2 regions of the Paraburkholderia sp. BL10I2N1 genome follow, and region 2 is predicted to be linked to the other one. Evidence: riboswitches for the same ligand, from Rfam matches in the RefSeq annotation. Region 2 holds a riboswitch; the other holds the start of a gene.
What was found. Region 2 has a riboswitch for cobalamin ahead of B0G77_RS00925 (TonB-dependent receptor). Riboswitches for the same ligand answer to the same signal wherever they lie in the genome.
Positions count from the first base shown of each region.

Region 1: linked by a shared signal. The riboswitch ahead of B0G77_RS29785 (CbtB-domain containing protein) and the one ahead of B0G77_RS00925 (TonB-dependent receptor) in region 2 are both predicted to bind cobalamin.

Region 1 is NZ_SNWA01000002.1:1,725,871-1,731,744, reverse strand. It holds gene B0G77_RS29805 (hypothetical protein) at 1-247, opposite strand, end outside; gene B0G77_RS44715 (PAAR domain-containing protein) at 513-1,049, opposite strand; gene B0G77_RS29795 (PAAR domain-containing protein) at 1,042-1,422, opposite strand; gene B0G77_RS29790 (histidine phosphatase family protein) at 1,765-2,346, opposite strand; cobalamin riboswitch at 2,391-2,530, shown strand; gene B0G77_RS29785 (CbtB-domain containing protein) at 2,572-2,781, shown strand; gene B0G77_RS29780 (CbtA family protein) at 2,794-3,540, shown strand; gene B0G77_RS29775 (diguanylate cyclase) at 4,040-5,872, shown strand.
Region 2 is NZ_SNWA01000001.1:198,762-204,635, reverse strand. It holds gene B0G77_RS00945 (EVE domain-containing protein) at 1-105, opposite strand, end outside; RNA gene ssrS (6S RNA) at 233-414, opposite strand; gene B0G77_RS00935 (cell division protein ZapA) at 515-829, opposite strand; gene B0G77_RS00930 (ATPase) at 826-1,188, opposite strand; cobalamin riboswitch at 1,408-1,659, shown strand; gene B0G77_RS00925 (TonB-dependent receptor) at 1,747-3,687, shown strand; gene B0G77_RS00920 (iron ABC transporter permease) at 3,732-4,778, shown strand; partial or broken gene B0G77_RS44005 (ABC transporter ATP-binding protein) at 4,775-5,563, shown strand; gene cobT (nicotinate-nucleotide--dimethylbenzimidazole phosphoribosyltransferase) at 5,627-5,874, shown strand, end outside.

The DNA of each region.
Region 1 (5,874 bases), on a different contig from region 2:
CATAGCGCGTTGTGCGTCCCTGCGAATCAGTTGCGCCGTGCTGCAGTTCGCCGGCAGGCATGCGAGCCGTGTAATACGTGTCCGCGAGCGCGCGGCCTTCACCGTCCCTGAGCGTGAACTGTTCGTCATAGGTAGCGCGTGGCGCGGATGCCGAACTGGCTTGCGCGCTGACTGCTGGCGCGCTGCCGCTGTCGATGTATTTGCAGCTACTTGCATAGAAGACACGACGCGCGGGTGCCGTTCGCATTTGCAAAGCCCGATATCGCCGCCAACCGCTTCCTGTGCGTCCAGGATACCGTCCCAGCCGCGCAGATAGTCCGATATCCCGCACCCGCAACGATTTCACTGAAAGACTGACACACTGAACACCACGCTTTTTGTCCTAGGTGCGTCTGCCCGCGCGTCCGGCCGTCTGGGCCTTCGATGGTTGCATGTTGCGCACCGCCGATCACGTGACTTCCATTCCCATTGCCGAGCGGATCGCCTTCCACGGCTGCATAGTAAATGGTCAATTACGCTTCCTTGTGACCCATGTAAACACGCAGGCGTTGCGCGCCATCCGTCTTGTAACGTGCCGTTCTGCCGGATGAATCGGTAATCCCGTGTTGCAGTTCACCCGATGGCAGGCGAACGGTGTAATACGTGTCCGCGAGCGCTTTACCTGCGGCATCGGTTAGCGTGAATTGTTCGTCGTAGGTTGCAGCCGGTGCGCCCGTCACAATGACGGATTGCGCCGCGCTCGCCGCGTTGCTCGCGCCCGCCGAACCCCGGTCCGTGTTGAGAAAGTATCCCGGATTGCTGCCGACGATTACCCAGTTCTTCCCGCACGGGCAAAGTACAGAATCGCCGTCAACAACAACGTTGCGCCCCTTATCGGATATTCCCTTGCCCGTTCCGAATATCCTGTGGGTCCCCTTGCAGTTGCCGCAGGTCGCCACGTCGCCATCCAGCGCGACCTTTTTCCCGTGATCGGTAATCCTCGTCGAGGAACCAATGACAAAACCGCCCGTTGTCGTCGGGTCGCCGTTCCGTACCGCTGCCTTACGCATCGGTGCCCCCTTCGTGCGTGGCAACGGTCGGGGGCATCGTATAGGATGGATCAAACAGGCCGGGAATCTGTTCGCCATGGCGGACCGTGATGCCCCATTCATCCTGCATTGTTTCCGTGATCGTGTCGCCGTTGCTCAGACGTGAACCGACCAGCGCGAGCGGCTTATCTTCACAGAGAGCGGCACAGCCTGCGCCGTCAATGATGGTGGCCGCGCTGCCGTCGTCGTAGGTGACCACATCGCCCACACGGGCGAGGCCCTGTCCGTTAGTCTCCACCTGGGTCGTTACCCGGGTGACACGCCCGCCGCGCCTGGTGCGCGAACCGATGGTGACAAAAAGGTACGTCGTTTCGTTTTTCTGCTGTTCCTGCATCTTTAAGTCTCCTATATAAATAAGCACTGCTTCACCACCCCGGAAGCGTACCCTTTCCAGAATAGCCGTAATTCCTCAGACGTTCTTTCAAGAATTGCCAGGCAATGACGGCCAACAGGTCGCGCGGATGCTCCAGCCCTGCCACCAACAAGAAAGCCGACCCTTGCGAGGTCGGCTTTTCGTGCCGGTCTGTATCAGCGCCCGTCGTTAGGGGTACCGCCGGTCATCAAAACGAGCGCGATCCCTCAGCGAGCCGCAGCCAGTTGCTGATCGCAGCCGGTATCCGCCACCGGTTCTGATCCCGATCGCGCAAGGCTGCGACGACCGCGACATCAACGATGCTCACTGCGTCTGGGCGGCCCACCACGTCCACCCGCCGCGGATCGAACACCGCAATTCGACGACCGAAAGCGGTGGAATTTCGATGCGCGCAAACGACTCGGGTGAAGCACCTAGCGCATGAACGATCGCTGCCCGGATCACGGCGGCATGCGTGACGGCGACGGCCGTGGAGGAGTGATCCAGCTCGAGCGCATCGAGCCATCCGCCGACGCGCAGGCGCACCGCTGCGAACGACTCGCCATCGGGAGGCGCCGCCCCGGCCTCGCGAGCCCATGCCGCCAGCGCATCGGCTTCTTCGCTGGCGACGTCTGCAAGACGCCTGCCACGCCATTGCCCCGGGTTCATGTCGGCCAGCGCTTCGACGGGGACGGCGGTGAATCCAAGCCCTTCAGCCGTGTCACGCGCGCATGCCGCGGGGCTGCAGAAGACCGCATCCGTCTTACCAGCCAGCGACATCACGCGCGCGCGGCATGCCGCGACCTGGGCGAGACCGCACGCGTCCAGCGGATCGTCGGCGGGAAACCGTCCGCTGCGCAGCGCCGCCGTTGCAGCGTGACTGATCAATAGCAGGCGTGTCTGCATCCTGTGTCCTTCTGGTTGAAAGTACCGCGCGCTTTGTCCATTCATCGCGCTGCGCAGCGAAGTTTAGCGCGTAGAATAACGGCACCGAAGCGAGGAAGCCGGTGTAAGCCCGGCGCGGTCGCGCCACTGTAATCGGTTCATCCACAAGCCGAAAGCCAGACCTGAGCTTCGTGTCATCCCTTCCTGTTCGACTATCGGGGCGCGTAACCCCTGGAGAGTTCCGTCATGACTGACACCGTTTTCGAGCCAACTGCTCAACCGACACCGATCCCCCTGCGCGAACTGCTTCCGTGGGTGGTCTTCGGCGGCTTGCTGCTGTTGCTCGCACTGTATTTCGTCGGCGCCGAACAGGGCGCGACTTCGCTGGTTCCTGGCATGTACGTGCACGAGTTCGTTCACGACGCTCGCCATCTGCTCGGCTTCCCCTGTCACTAACGGGGAAACTTCATGGTAGGCAAACTGTTATTGCGCGGGATGCTCGCAGGCATCGCCGCGGGCTTGCTCACGTTCGCATTCGCCCGGGTGGCCGGTGAACCGCACGTCAATCAGGCTATTTCATTCGAAGAAAAAGCCGCCGCCGCACGCGGCGAAGCGGCGGAGCCGGAACTGGTCAGCCGTGAAACGCAGGCGGGTCTCGGCTTGCTGACTGGCGTGGTGGTCTATGGCGCGGCCCTCGGCGGCCTGTTCTCGCTCACCTTCGCGTATGCGTACGGGCGGGTCGGCAAGCTCGGTCCGCGCGCGTTGTCGGCGGCGCTTGCGGCGGCGGCGTTCATTGCGCTGGTGATCGTGCCGAATCTCAAGTACCCGGCCAATCCACCATCGATCGGCGACCCTGAAACGATCGGCCAGCGTACCGGGCTGTTCTTCCTGATGATCGCGATATCAATTGCCGCACTGGTGTTCTCGCTGAAGGTGCGAGGACGCGCAGTCGCGCGCTTCGGCCAGTGGAATGCGGCGATCGTGGGCGGCCTGGTATACGTCGCGATCATCGCGGCGGTGCAGATCGCTCTGCCGACGATCAACGAAGTACCCGATGCCTTTCCGGCGACGCTGCTGTGGCACTTCCGCGTTGCGGCCATCGGCATGCAGTTGATCGTCTGGACGACCATCGGCCTGTTGTTCGGCTGGCTGGTCGAACGCAGTGAGCGCGCGCAGCAGGGTGGGCGTGCAGCTGGCAAGTCGGCCTGGCAGTAGCGGGCTGACTGCTTCCGGCGCCCGGGCTGCATCGCTGCTCAAGTCGTGCGGTTGGCCGTGCAGGCGCCGGCTTCACCGGAACTCTCGGCAGCCGTATTCTTCACATCATTTAGCAAGCCCAATCCCATCCGCGTGTTTCTGACGCCGAACCCGACCGTGCCGCCACGGTTGCGTTCGGCGTCTTGCCATGGTGCGGGACATTGTCCGCGCCCGCGCGGCTGGTGCCCGCAAGTCCAAGGTTGAATTGCTTTTAATGTGAGAGTCGCATGAAGAAAGTCTCAAGATCCGGCTCAACCTGCCGATAAGCAGATTCGTAAGGGCGGTTTACCGCTTCTCCCGATGGGGTCTAGGGGCGATGTCCGGAATATCCTGACCCCAGCGAAGCTGGCGTATCGTCCGCGGATTTCCGCGGATTGCAAGAAAAAGAACCAGAGAGAGCGAAGAAATGGGGCTGTCATCCGAAGGGCCAACTCCTGGGTTTAAGGCGTTTGCTGAGTCATTGCGTTCACGCCGATGGGCCGGACCGCTCTGGACCCTGTCGCTTGCGTTCGTGGCGACGATGCTCACCTGCATGGCGAGCGGGGCACTCAAGAGTATGGCCGGCGAAATCGCCCCAATCTGGCTGACCAACGCCGTGCTGCTCGCGCAGATGATGGTGGCGCGCCCGGGGCGGGTGGCCTGGGTGTTTGCCGGTGGGCTGGCGGGCAATCTCGCGGCCAATCTGCTCGGCCTGAGTCTCGCGGTCTCGTCCTCCTACACTGCGGCCGACATGCTCGAAGTGCTGGTGGCGTTCAGCTTCGCGCCACGTATCTCGTCGGTCGTCGAACTGATCCGTCCGAAGCAGCTCATCCGCTTTCTCGCTGGCGCCATCCTGCTTGCGCCCGTCCTGTCGGGGCTCGTCGCCGTAACCTTGCTGCGCGGACAACTCAGCGGGTATATGTTGCCGAACCTCGCCAACTGGTTCGTTTCGGATGCGCTGAGTCTCGTCCTCTTTACGCCGGCGGCGGTGGTCTTCTGGACCGGCGAAGTAAAGGGCCTCTTGCACCCCGAGCGCCGCTGGAAGACGGGGCTGCTGTTGCTACTGGTCTGCGTCGTGACCATGGGCGTATTCGGGCAAAGCCGTTTTCATCTGCTTTACTGGGCGCTCCCGCCGATCGTTCTGCTGGCGTTTCAGGCCGATCTCGCCGGCGTGCTGCTGGGTTTGCTGCTATGCCTTGCGATTGCGGTCACTTTCACGATGCGCGGTTTGGGACCGCTCTGGATGTTTCATTATCAGAGCATGGAAGGGCGCATCTTCGCGCTGCAACTGTTCCTGCTCGCTGCGTTGGGCATCGCGCTGCCGATCAGCGTCACCCAGTCATTGCGCAACCGCCTCGTCGGGCTGCTGCGCGAGGGTGAGCGCCGCTACCGGATCCTGGCGGAGAACGCGACTGACATCGTCATGAGCATGTCGCTCGATGGCCGTCTCACCTATGTTTCGCCACGCGCGAAGGCCGTCATGAAATGGGCGCCCGACGATCTCGTAGGCGTGTATTACCCGGACCTTGTCTTGCCCGAGGATCGCGAGGCGCTGGCCGCCACCATCGGCCGGCTGGCACGTGACGCGACGGAGGCCTCCCAGGTGAGCCGCTTCCCGCGCCCGGATGGCCGGATTCTGTGGATGGAAACCTATCTTCGACCTGTGATCGATCCGTTTTCCGGCGAGCCCGAAGCACTGACAGCGACGGCCCACGACATCACCGAGCGCAAGGTGGCGGATCAGCGCCTTGCGGAAGAACGCAGCGAGCTGCAGGGACTCGCGTTCCGCGACGGCCTGACGGGGCTTTTCAACCGGCGCCACTTCGACCGTGAGCTGGGGTTCCAATGGCAGCAGCAGGCACGCACGGAAAGCGAACGCTCGCTGGCCGTGATCATGGTCGATGTCGACGCTTACAAGAGCTATAACGACCACTATGGACACCAGGGCGGCGACGATTGCCTGCGCACCATCGCGCAGGCAATCGCCAACCTGGCAAGACGGCCCGCCGATGTGATGGCCCGTTATGGCGGCGAAGAATTCGCACTGGTTCTGAAGGAAACCGGCCAGCAGGACGCGTTGCTGGTAGCCGAACGCATCCGGCAGGGCATCGAGGCGCTGCAGCTTCCCCATGCGGCGAGCGGCGCAGGCATCGTCACGATCAGCGTGGGTGTGGCGGCGCGGCGGCCGTGCGAGGGTGGAACCGCAAGCGAACTGGTGGCGGCTGCGGACCGGGCGCTGTATGCGGCAAAGAAACGCGGCCGCAACCGCACCTGTGTGGCGGACACGTATGACGTGGGCGATGTGACAGCGTGAAG
Region 2 (5,874 bases):
CTGATAGTTGCGCACGCCCGTCCAGGGAAGGGTGTGCCGAGCGGCTTTGGCGAGGTGGTCGATGCTTGCTTCGTCCGGTTCGGACTTCATTAGCCAGTAGCGCATGAGTCGATTTGAACGTTGAGAAGAACACAGGATAAGCGCAATGCGTGACGCGGTGCTAGCGATGCGGAACTACGAACGGAACACTACAAACGGAAACGGCATCGGACGAATGTCCGATGCCGTTGAATAGGTCCCCGCCATAGCCGCTAGGCCGGCATCCTGAACCGGGAGTTCAGAATTGGTCGCAGTTAGCAGCACTTCGGGTACATCAGACAGAGTGACGCGCACACCCGTGCTGCAAATTTCCGCAACCGTGCACATGGCATTGGTTCAAGGAATATATGACCTTGGCGAACCAGGCAGGGAAGCTGATAAAACTGACTGGATCCAGACGCTTGAGGTTACCTCGCGAATTGCTCTGAATCCGAAGCGGGCCCAATGTTCCAGATGGCCTGCCTCTGAACAACTTTTACTGCACACCGTACTGCTGGATTACCGCGCCCAGCTGTTCGTTCATTGAGTGCATTGTACGCCGGATTTCCTCGGCGGGAAATGATTCTCCGTGACGTACGCTAGCCTGCAACTTAAGCAGTTCCGATGCCAGCGACAGCGCAGCCATGACGGCAATGCGATCCTGGCCGCGAACGTTGCTGGTCGAACGGATCTTCGACATCTCCGCATCGACGCGAGCAACGGCTTCGAGCAGTGCGGCTTCCGTTTCCGACGAACAGGCGAGACGATAGGGCTGGCCCAGGATCGAGACTTCGATCTGCTTTGTGGTCATGCATTTTCTCCGTGGCGGGTGACGTCGCCGCCGGCTTCGGTTTCGACTTCCTGCTGCGACGACGCGAGCAGATCAAGTTGATTGTCCGGCTCGGCGTGCGCTTTCGCACGCGGGAGTTTTTCGAGGATGGCGTTCAGCCGCACCTGGGCGTCGTCGATCTTCGATGAAAGCGAATCGCGCTCCGCTTGCAGCGCGTTGCGCTCTTCGCGCATCTGCTCGAGTTCGGCACGCGCGGCCTCGCATTCTGCGCGAGCGTCGGCGAGCTGCTTTTCAAGCGCGCGACGCGCTTCGTGATGACGCTGGCTGATTTCGATCAGCCGGCCAATATTCTGTGAGAGTGTTTCGAGTTCGGTGAGCATGTGCTGCGTCCTCTAAAGACACGGCATTTTAGCGCGGAATGTGACAGCTTCCGACAATTGTCTCGTTTCGAGACGTAACATCTCTGCTTTATACCTGCTTTATGCCTGTTTCGAGCGAGTTTCGTGCCTGTGACATGCGGAAACTTTGCTCACATTGCACGCGACGTGCGCACGCGAATTGCAGGAATCGACCATTCTTGACGCCCCAGGAAGCCCCTCCTACACTTGCGGCACTTTGGTGCCCGCGCGCGTTTTCACATCGTGCGCAGTTAAACGGGAAACAGGAAGCCGCGTCCGCCAGGACGAGCCAACCTGTGCTGCCCCCGCAACGGTAAGCGACCGCATGATGTCATGCAGGTCGACCTGGGCGCGTCTCCGGCGAGGCGCGCAATGCCACTGCGCAATTCTTGCGTGGGAAGGCGGGTCGATGTGTCGCCAGCCCGGATACCGGCCAGAGTGAGGGGCGTCGTCCGCGTGGCTTCACGCCGGCGGACCGCCCTGTTACGCACCGGCTCGCGGGGAAGCAGGCCGGGCACGCTATCCACAGGAAACAACCGGATGTACACGCCCATCGCCGGCACGGCACTACTCGCCGTGGCCGGCTTGCCGCTCGGCGCGCAAGCCTTGCCCGCAACCACGGATGAAGCGCCTGCGCTCGCGCAGGATACGGCGCCGTCGGTCGCGCCGGGCAACATTGCAACCTCCAGCACAACGGCCGCTCCCGCCACGAAGTCCGCCAGCACCACGCTCACGCCGATCGTGGTGACTGCGGAGCGCGGCGCGCAGCCGCTCGCCGACGCGATCCCTCAGACCACGCGGTTCGACCAGCAGGACATCGCCGACACCACGGCGCGCGATCTGCCGGGTTTGCTGCAGCTCGCGCCCGGCGCGCAGATCGTGCGCAATGGCGGCCCGGGTTCGTCCTCGAGTCTATTCCTGCGGGGCGCTTCGGCACAGCAGTCGCTCGTGTTGATAGATGGTGTGCGTGTCGATTCGGTCAGCCTCGGTAGCGCACAGATCGAGCAGATCCCGCTCGACCAGGTCGATCACGTCGAAGTGGTGAACGGCAATGTGTCGGCGCTGTATGGTTCCGGCGCGATTGGCGGCGTGGTGCAGGTGTTCACGAAGGACGGCGGCGATCATCCACCGCGCTTCAATTTCTCCGTCGGCTACGGCAGCTATCACACGCAAAGCCAGCAGGCCGGCGTGAACGGTGCGCTCGACAGGGACGGCGCGACGACCTTCAGCCTGTCGCTCGCGCGGACGAAAGACGATGGCTTTTCGTCGATCGATCCCGCGCTCGCGCCGGTCAATCCGAACGCCAATGGCTATCTGAACGAAAGCATCTCGGCATCGCTGCGCCACACATTCAACGACAGGTGGGACGCGGGCATCCGCTATTTCCAGTCGAACGGAAACAACAGCTTCGACGATCCATTCGGCGCGCCCACCGATCTCAACAACCTGTACAGCAGGGTTCAGCAGGCGTCGGCATTCGCGGACGGTCGCGTGACCGACTGGTGGGCGACGCACTTCGTCGTCGCGACGGGCAACGATCGCAGCACGACGGCGTTGAACGGCCTTTATGCCGACCACTTCAACACCGACAATAATCAGTACACGTGGCAGAACGATTTCACGTTCGCGTCGCAGCAGAAGGTCAAGGCAGGCTACGAGCATCTCGACCAGAGCCTCGATTCGGATGAGTACGGCGCGCCCGCCCGTCACGTGGACTCCGGGTTTATCGGCTATACGGGGCGCTTCGGCCGAAGCCAGTTCCAGGCCAACGTGCGGCGCGACCAGTACTCCGATTTCGGCGGCGCGAACAGTTACTATCTCGGCTATGGCCACGATCTGAACGAGCACTGGAAGGTGACCGCAAGCTGGTCGAATGCGTTCCGCGCGCCGACCTTCAACGATCTGTACTTTCCGGGGAGCGGCAATCCGTCGATCCAGCCTGAACACAGTCATTCGATTGAAGCGGCGTTGCAGTACGCATCGGATGCCCTGGGCGTGTTGCGACTGACCGCGTTCCAGACGCGCTATACGAACCTGATCGAGTATCAACAGGTCACGCCGGGCGTGTATGTTGCGCAGAACGTCGGGCGGGCGAAGGTGCAGGGGCTCGAAGGATCGTGGAGCGGCCATCTGGGCAAGACTGACGTGCGTGCTTCGGTGACGTTGCAGAATCCCGTCGACGAAGACACGAACACCGATCTGAATCGGCGCGCGCGCCGCTTCGCATCGCTCTCGGTGAACCGCGACGTTGCCGGATGGCGCGTGGGCGGCGAGTGGATCGTAAGCGGCGAGCGCGACGATACCGGCAACACGCTCGGCGGCTATGGTGTAGTGAACCTGTCCGCGCGCTACAACATCACGAAGGCGTGGTACGTGGCGGCGCAGATCCAGAATCTCTTCGACAAGGACTATGAACTGGCCTACACATACAACACGCCACGACGCGGCGCCTGGCTCACGCTCGGCTGGCAGCAGCAGTGATGCGCATGGTGTACTGAGCCATTGTGTCTTCTGAAACCACGCCCATGAGTCGCCTCGCACTGCGTACCGTTGCCGGCATGACCGCGAAGCGCGCCGCGACGATCTGGCTCGTGCTCGGCGTGCTGGCGGTCGTCGTGTTTGTCGCATCGCTCATGCTTGGCAGCGTGCCCGTGTCTCCGCTGCGCGTGCTGGCTGCGCTGCTGCCGTGGCATGGCAGCAGCGCGTTGGCATCGACGGACCTCGCGGGGGAAATCGTCCGCAGCTTGCGCCTGCCGCGCGCGCTTGCCGGATTTGCGTGCGGCGCATTGCTCGCCGTTGCCGGTGCCCTGTTGCAGGTGCTGCTGCGCAATCCGCTCGCCGAACCGTACGTGCTAGGCGTGTCGGGCGGCGCGGCCAGCTTCGCGCTTGTCGCGATGATCGCGGGTTGCGCATGGTGGATCGTCGACGCCAGCGCATTTGCCGGCGCATTGCTGTCGATCCTGCTTGTGCTGGGGCTGGCACGTCACGACTTGTGGCGAGGCGAGCCGCAGGACACATCGCCGCGTTTGCTGCTGACAGGCGTCGTGATTGCAGCGGGCTGGGGCGCGGTCATCACGTTGCTGCTGAGCGTCGCGCCGGAGAGCCGTCTGCGCGGCATGCTGTTCTGGCTCACTGGCGACCTGAACGGCGGCGGCACGCCATGGGTCGCGCTTGTCGCGGTGCTGATCGGGCTCGTCGCAATCGTGCCTGTTACCCCGCAACTGAACGTGCTGCTGCGCGGCGATGCGGCCGCGCACGCGCTCGGCGTCACCGTCATGCGGCTGCGTTTGCGGGTGTACCTCGTGGCCTCGCTGGCAGCAGCCGCTGCCGTCACGACGGGCGGCACCATCGGCTTCGTCGGCCTTGTCGTGCCGCACATGCTGCGGCTTTGCTTCGGCAATGACCAGCGTATGCTGCTGCCCGCAGCCGCGCTTGCCGGAGGCGTAGCCGTGATGGGCGCCGATCTGGTTGCGCGCACCGTGATCGCACCGGCGCAATTGCCGGTTGGCGTGATTACGGCGTTGACGGGCGTGCCCGTCTTCCTGTGGATGCTCTTGCGCAGGCGGCGATGATGACGCGTCCTTCCCTCAATGCGCCTGCACTTAGTGCGCAATGTGTGACGTTGCGTGCAGGCGCACGCACGTTGCTCGACGATTTCACGCACACGTTTTATGCCGGTGAAGTCTGGTGCATCGCCGGACCGAACGGTGCCGGCAAGACGACGCTGATCTCGGCGCTTGCCGGATTGCTTGCGCCCGCGACAGGCCATGTCGAAGTCGACGGCCTTCGCGTCGCGGACTGGTCGCCAGTCGATCTTGCACGCCGCCGCGCGCTGATGCCGCAGGGCGAACACGACGCGTTCAGCGCGAGCGTGCTGGACATCGTGATGCTCAACCGCTTTCCGCATCTCTCGGGATGGGGCTGGGAAGGCGCCGAAGATCGCGCGGCGGCGCACACGGCGCTCGATACGCTGGGCCTTGCCCCTCTGGCGACGCGCGATGTGTTGTCGCTTTCGGGCGGCGAGCGTCAGCGGGTCGCGCTGGCTGCGGTGCTGTGTCAGGATGCACCGTTGTTGCTGCTGGATGAACCGCTGTCGCATCTTGACCTGCATCACCAGATCGATTGCCTCGAAGCGTTGACGACGTGGGTGCAGCACACACCGCGAATCGTCATCTTTTCGTGTCACGACCTCAATCTTGCGCGCCGTTTTGCGACGCACGCGTTACTGCTCGAAGGAAACGGCGGCGCGCACGCGGGCGCCGCGCGCGACGTGCTGACACCGGCGCTCGCGAGCCGCGCCTTCGGTTATCCGCTCATCCTGATCCGCGACGGCGACCATGAAGCACTCGTTCCCGCGATGCACCCGCGCATGCGCCGGGCGACGCATCAGGACACAAATAATCCCTCAACGAAAATGAACATGACCTCTTCCCTACTTGCGTTACCAGTTGTCGAACCGCTCGATCAGACCTTGCGTAACGAGTTGCAGCACATCATCGACACGAAGACGAAGCCGCCTGGCAGCCTCGGCCGTCTCGAGTCGCTCGCGCGCCAGATCGGCATGATCCAGCGCACGACGCGTCCCACCATCGAACGTCCGGCGATGATCGTATTCGCCGCCGACCACGGCATCGCGCACGAAGGCGTGAGTCCGTATCCGCAGGCCGT